2 regions of the Embleya sp. L77 genome follow, and region 1 is predicted to be linked to the other one. Evidence: riboswitches for the same ligand, from Rfam matches in the RefSeq annotation. Region 1 holds a riboswitch; the other holds the start of a gene.
The links. A riboswitch is a leader RNA that binds a small molecule or an ion and turns the genes downstream of it on or off. The one in region 1 is predicted to bind glycine.

Region 1 (3,400 bases):
TGCGAACCGGCGTTGGGCTGGAGCGAGACCTTGGCGTAGCCGGTGATCCGGGCCAGCGAGTCGGCCAGGCCGTCGATCAGCTCCAGGTATCCGGCGGCCTGCTCCACCGGCGCGAACGGGTGCAGGTTCGCGAACTCGGGCCACGTGATCGGTTCCATCTCGACCGTGGCGTTGAGCTTCATCGTGCACGAGCCGAGCGGGATCATGCCCCGGTCGAGTGCGTAGTCCTTGTCCGCCAGCCGCTTGAGGTAGCGCAGCATGTCGGTCTCGGAGCGGTGCGTGTGGAAGACCGGGTGGGTCAGGAACTCGGTGTCGCGCAGCAGCGACTGCGGCAGCGCGTCGGCGGTGTCCGCGTCCAGCGCGGCCACGTCGCCGGTGACCCCGAACGCTCCCCAGACCGCCTCGACGTGCGCCCGCAGGGTGGTCTCGTCGCAGGTGATCCCCACGTGGTCGGCGTCCACGGGGCGCAGGTTGATCCCGGCCGCGCGGGCCGCGGCGAGCACCTGCTCGGCCCGACCGGGCACGCGCACGGTGATCGTGTCGAAGAAATCGCCGTGCACGACCTCGACGCCGCCCGCCCGCAGCCCGGCCGCGAGCACGGCCGTGTAGCGGTGGGTGCGGCGGGCGATCGAGGTGAGCCCGTCAGGCCCGTGGTAGACCGCGTACATCCCGGCCATCACGGCCAGCAGGACCTGCGCGGTGCAGATGTTGCTGGTCGCCTTCTCCCGGCGGATGTGCTGTTCACGGGTCTGCAGCGCGAGCCGGTAGGCGGGCGCGCCGTCGGCGTCCACGGACACCCCGACCAGCCGGCCCGGCATGCTGCGGGTGAGCTTCTCGCGGACCGCCATGTATCCCGCGTGCGGACCGCCGAAGGCCATCGGCACGCCGAACCGCTGGGTGGTGCCGACCGCGATGTCGGCGCCCATCGCGCCCGGCGCGCGCAGCACGGTGAGCGCGAGCAGGTCGGCGGCGACCGCCACCAGCGCGCCCTGTGCGTGCGCCGCCTCGATCACCGGGGTCAGGTCGCGGACCCGGCCGTCGGCGCCGGGGTACTGGAGCAGCACGCCAAAGCAGCCGCCCTCGGGCAGCCCGTCGGTGGTGTCGGCGACCACGACCTCGATGCCCAGCGCCTGCGCCCGCGTGCGCACCACGGCGACGGTCTGCGGCAGCGTGGCCGCGTCCACGACGAACACGTCGCTCTTGGCCCGACCGGCCCGCCGGGCCAGGGTCATCGCCTCGGCGGCGGCGGTGGCCTCGTCGAGCAGCGAGGCACCGGCCACGTCCAGGCCGGTCAGGTCGGTGACCACGGTCTGGAAGTTGAGCAGCGCCTCCAGCCGGCCCTGCGAGATCTCCGGCTGGTAGGGCGTGTAGGCCGTGTACCAGGCGGGGTTCTCCAACACGTTCCGGGTGATCACCGGCGGGGTGAAGGTGCCGTGGTAGCCGAGCCCGATCATCGAGGTCAGCACGGTGTTGCGGGAGGCCAGCTCGCGCAGTTCGGCGAGCACCTCGGCCTCGGAGCGCGCGGCGGGCAGTTCGAAGCCCTCCAGCGCGCGGATCGCGGCGGGCACCGCCGCGTCGGTCAGCTCGTCCAGGGATCCGTAGCCGATCGCGGCGAGCATCTTCGCCTGCTCGTCGGCGTCCGGACCGATGTGCCGGCCGGTGAACGGCGACGCGGCCTCCAGGCCGGTCAACGAGCCGGGACCGGAGGGGAGTACGGCGTGAGCACGCGTCGGGGCAGGGGTGCGCGGGGTCATCGCGAAAGGCCTCCTGGATCGCTCCTGGACGGACACGCGGGTCGCGCGCCCACCGGCCTCCCCCTCTGTCATCTGTACCTGAGAGCTTCACCGCGCCCGGAGCACCGGTCGAACCGGTTCCCACGGGCGCGATTTGCACCGTCGGCGAGGATCCGACCCGACTCGGCGAGCCACGTGCGGATCCTGCTTTCCAGAGTGCCCACGACCACGCGGTACGGGTGCCTGAGAGATTCCGGGGAGGAGTTGCTCCTTCGGCGCCCCGTGTGCACGACACGAGGACTCTCCCGCGCGAACGTAATGGGCGACCTCAACGGTATCAGCGTGACCCTCGATCGGGCCTGCGCACTAGGCGTAGGTCACAGTGGTCGTGGTGTAACCCAGGGACCGCATCATCCCCTGGAGCATGCCGGTGGTGTTGCGCTCGGCCCGCTCCACCAGTCCGGCGGTCTTCGCCGCGTCGTCGATCTTCTTGGCCGCCAGCACGTAGAGCTGCTGCTGATCGGAGGGATTGCCGGAGAAGAAGTCGCCGAGGCGGTCGAACAGACCCCGGTCCTGGGCGATCACGTGGCTGTTCTTCTGGTCGAGGGCTGCGGGCGCGAGCCGCGCGTGCGGGAGCTTGATGGTCACGCTCTTGTTGTCCGGCGAGGTCTGGATCGCGTCCTGGCCGATCCCGCCGAACTCCACGAAGCCGCCGACCTGGCCGACCCCGATGAACAGCGTGCGCTGACCGCGGACGGCGTCCGGGAGGAACTTGGCGTCCTTCTCCAGGTCCACGACGACCTGGAAGGTGCCGCTGACCGCCTCGTAGCGGCTGAGATCCTGCACGGCCTTGAGCATCACCGGTCCGCTGTGGTCCTTGGTGGTCTCGCCGAACGGGTTGAACTTGCCCGGCAACAGGTTGACCAGCCCGACCAGCACCAGGGCCAGCACGATGAAGCCGACCAGGAGCGTGACCAGGAAGGCGGGCAGGCCGAGCCTGCGGCGAACCGATCGGAAGGCACCTTGCCCTCGCGCCGGCCGCTCTTTGACATCAGTCATGGTGAGGACACCCCCGAGGAGTCGTCTGCCCCGCGCCTGCCCCGGATCCCGGCGGCTATCCCCGGTCGGCGGCGGGTAGCGGAATCGGTTCCCCCGGTCGCAGCGCCGGGTCGGTGATCACGAACGTGCGCACCCGGCCCGGCCGGCCGCCCGGCACCTCGAACCGCACGGTGACCCGGCCGACACCGCTGCCCTGCACCCAGCCGGGTCCGAACTCCTCGTGCACCACGTCCTGGCCCGGCGACCAGGAGATCCGCTGTGGCGCGGCCTCGACGAGCGGCTCCGCGTCGCTCTCCGGGTCCTCCTCGATCGGTTCGCCGGCCCCGGGCTCGGCCGCGCCGAACAGGTCCTGCTGGGCGAAGTCGGCCAGGCCGCTCACGCCCACCCCGAGCAGCCGCACGCCGCCCGTGACGTCCACCTGCGCGGCCAGTCGGCGGATCGTCTCGCGCACCACGCCCGGATCGTCGGTGGGCCCGCGCAGCGTCTCCGAGCGGGTCAGCGTGCTGAAGTCGTAGCGGCGCAGCTTGAGCACGATCGTGCGCCCGGAGCGCCCGGCGGCGCGCAGCCGCTCCACGCACCGGATCGAGAGCCGGTCCAGCTCTCGCGTG
Region 2 (3,400 bases), 4.3 Mb from region 1:
ATGAAGTCATTGCGACGAGTGCCGCGGTGCGAACGCCCCGCACCGGAGCGCGCCGGCGCGAATCGCGCGCGTGGGCGCACGGGTGTGCCGGGCCCGCGGGCTCAGCGCTGGTCGGCCCGCAGGTAGAACGGCTCGGCCCGTTCCAGCATCCAGTCCCCCACAGGATCCTGCGCAACGTCCAACAGCACCACGTTCACCGGCCACGGACATGCGGCCCGGCCGAGCGCGCGCTCCAGGGCGCCGACCGCGGCCAACCGGTCCTCCTCCTGCCAGCGGTCCAGTTCGACACCGATGAACAGGCACGGCGGGTCGGACTCGATCTCACCCAGGCCGCGACGCGCACTCAGCACCACCGGCAGGTGGGTGAACTCGGCGGCGGCCGCGATCAGGAACTCCATCGGCTCCTCGTCCGGCTCGTACAGCCGCACCCGCGCGCCGCGGACGCCCGCGCCGGGCAGCCGGGCCAGTTCCAGCACCCCCGGCGGCGGGATCGGGATGCCCACCTCGCCGCCCGGGTTGACCGCGATGCCCACGTGCGCCGGCAGCCCGCGGGCGAACTCGCGCATCGGCGCGACCGTGCACGCCATCGGGCCGGCGACCCGCCGGAACTCCTCCTCCGAGGAGAACACCGGCACGTACGGCCGGCCGTCGATCTCGGTGGTCGGCAGCGTCAGTTCGCTGTCCGTCGGGTCGCCGCCCTCGGGCAGCGGCACCCACACGTCCGACTCGGCCAGGGCCTCGAAGAGAGCCTCGGCCCGGGACGGGTCGCGCATCGCCGCGACGAGCGCGCTCTCCACGGGATTGGCCGGAAACGGCATGGTGGTGCTCCTCTGGTGTCCGCCGCAGTTTACGACTCGGTCGGCCGCCGCCGTCGGGACTGTCCGGGCACGGGGTCTGCGAAAACGATCCGGCTGAGCGCCCGGGCGGCCGACCGGTCGAGCAGTACGCACGAGGTGAAGCCGCCGGGCGCGGACGCCAGGGTGGGGCCCGCGTCCAGCCACGGCGTCAGTCGGGCGAGCAGTTCGCGCCACTCGCGGTGGTGCCGGGCGAACACCGGCGTGGACACTCCGCGACCGCGGGCGCGTTGGCCGGCAAGGGCCTGATGGGCGCTCACGTCCAACAGCAGTGCGTGCACCGAACTGCCGCGCCGCCGGGCGGCGAGCACCAGCACCCGGCGCAGGATCGGGTTGCGGCCGCTGTCGTGCACGACCACCGCGCCGGGGCCGCGCAGAGCCCGGGCCACCTCGCCGTAGTGCGAGAGCCGCACCAGCGGCCGATAGGCCCGGTACGGGATGCGCCCGGCGCGCACCGCCCAGCGCGCCCGGACCAGGTCCGCGTCCAGCACGGCCACGGTGGGCCCGGGGGTGACCACGCGCGCGAGCAGCGTGCTCTTGCCGGCCCCGGGCAGGCCGGTCACCACGAGCACGCACGAGGCCGGATAGGCCAGCACGTCCACCACCCGGTCGCCGATCCGCTCCCCCGGGCGATCGCGCTCCTCCCGGAGGTCGTGCACGGCCCGGGGCATCAACACGCCGCTCGTCGCGGCGCCGGTATGCGCCCCCGCCGAGTCCGTCTCCACGAGTCCTCCCCTTGTCCCGAACCGTCCTGCCTTGCGCATGGTGTCGCACCCTCGCACCCTCGCACCCTCGCGCGCGAGCGCGTGTCGGTCATCCCTCGAAGTAGGCAGCCTCCGCAGTCGCCGGCGCCGGAAGTCGGCAGTCCTCGGACTCGGCGGGGTCCCGGCCCCGGCGGGGGATTGACGACACGCGCTAGCATGCCGGGCACAACCTCATATCGGCCGTCGACCCCACGCGGAAGAGTCCTCGCCCACGAGCGGGGCGCCGAAGGAGCAACTCCTCCCCGGAATCTCTCAGGCACCGATACCGCATGGGTCAGGCACTTCTGGAAAGCAACCGCACCGCTGGTGTGGTTCACCCACGGTGCAAATCGCCGTTCCGCGCGCGGATGCGCCCGGAAGCGATGAAGCTCTCAGGTTCCGATGACAGAAGGGGAGGGCACCCCACTTTTCGATCGACTCCGATCGAGAAGGGCTGAAAGCCATGGCAGGGAGCCCCCTTTGTTGTCGTATTCACCGCATCGCCCGTCGTCATTCGCCGCACTGCGCGCCGGCACCCGCTCCTCGTCCGCGCGTGGTGCCTCGTGCGCGCCGACCGAGCGCGCGGCCGTACGCCATGCCCCCGACCGGCCCGCGCCCCTGGGGTGTTCCCGCCGGCGCCCCCTCGAAGGAGCCTTCGCATGACCACCGACCGCCGGACCCCGCTCGACGCCGTGCACGACGCGCTCGGGGCCACGATGACCGACTTCGCCGGTTGGCGGATGCCGCTCCGGTACGGAAGCGAGCGTGACGAGCACACCGCGGTGCGCACCACGGCCGGCCTGTTCGACCTCACCCACATGGGCGAGATCGAGATCACCGGTCCGGACGCCGCCCGCGCGCTCGACCACGCCCTGGTCGGTTTCGTTTCGAAGATCGGGATCGACCGCGCCCGGTACACGATGATCTGCACCGAAGAGGGCGGCATCGTCGACGACCTGATCGTCTACCGGCTGGGCGACGAGCACTTCGTGGTGGTGGCCAACGCCTCCAACGCGGACGTGGTCGCGGGCAGCCTGAAGCACCGCTCGGAGAACTTCGACGCCGTGGTGCGTGACGCGTCCGAGGAGTACACGCTGCTCGCCGTGCAGGGCCCCGCGTCGACCGCGATCGTCGGTTCGCTCACCGACGCCGACCTGCCCGCACTCAAGTACTACGCGATCCTGCGCACCGAGGTCGCCGGCGTTCCGGTGCTGCTCGCGCGCACCGGCTACACCGGCGAGGACGGCTTCGAGCTGTTCGCCGCGCCCGACCACGCGGTCGCGCTGTGGGAGGCGCTGCTCGCGGCCGGCAAGCCGCACGGCCTGGTGCCCGCCGGGCTCTCCTGCCGCGACACGCTGCGCCTGGAGGCGGGCATGCCGCTGTACGGGCACGAGCTGACCCGGGACACCACGCCGTACGAGGCCAACCTGGGTCGGGTGGTCCGGCTGGACAAGCCCGAGGACTTCGTCGGACGCGAGGCACTGGCCGCGGCGCAGGACGATGTGCGCCGGACCCTGGTCGGGCTCACCTCGCCGGGCAAGCGGGTCCCGCGTGCGGGATACCCCGTGGTGGACGCGGAGACCGGCGAGCGGGTCGGCGAGGTCACCTCCGGCGCGCCCTCGCCGACACTGGGCGTGCCGATCGCGATGGCGTACGTGGCCAAGGAGCGCGCCGAACCGGGCACCCGGCTGGCCGTGGACATCCGCGGCAAGACGGAGCCGGTCGAGGTCGTCGCGCTGCCGTTCTACAAGCGGGCCTGACCGAGGCGGCAGGGCGGCCCGACCCGAGTTCTGCGGTCGCGGC

Region 2: it holds a riboswitch for glycine, as region 1 does, so the genes downstream of both, gcvT (glycine cleavage system aminomethyltransferase GcvT) here and gcvP (aminomethyl-transferring glycine dehydrogenase) in region 1, are expected to answer to the same signal.

What each region holds. Positions count from the first base shown of each region.
Region 1 is NZ_CM145709.1:6,440,487-6,443,886, reverse strand. Features, by position in the region: gene gcvP (aminomethyl-transferring glycine dehydrogenase) at 1-1,754, opposite strand, end outside; glycine riboswitch at 1,816-1,952, opposite strand; glycine riboswitch at 1,955-2,051, opposite strand; gene ACZOOI_RS27315 (DUF4230 domain-containing protein) at 2,100-2,792, opposite strand; gene ACZOOI_RS27310 (DNA polymerase IV) at 2,848-3,400, opposite strand, start outside.
Region 2 is NZ_CM145709.1:2,094,877-2,098,276, forward strand. Features, by position in the region: gene ACZOOI_RS08460 (enhanced serine sensitivity protein SseB) at 102-818, opposite strand; gene ACZOOI_RS08465 (AAA family ATPase) at 848-1,579, opposite strand; glycine riboswitch at 1,803-1,896, shown strand; glycine riboswitch at 1,897-2,016, shown strand; gene gcvT (glycine cleavage system aminomethyltransferase GcvT) at 2,257-3,357, shown strand.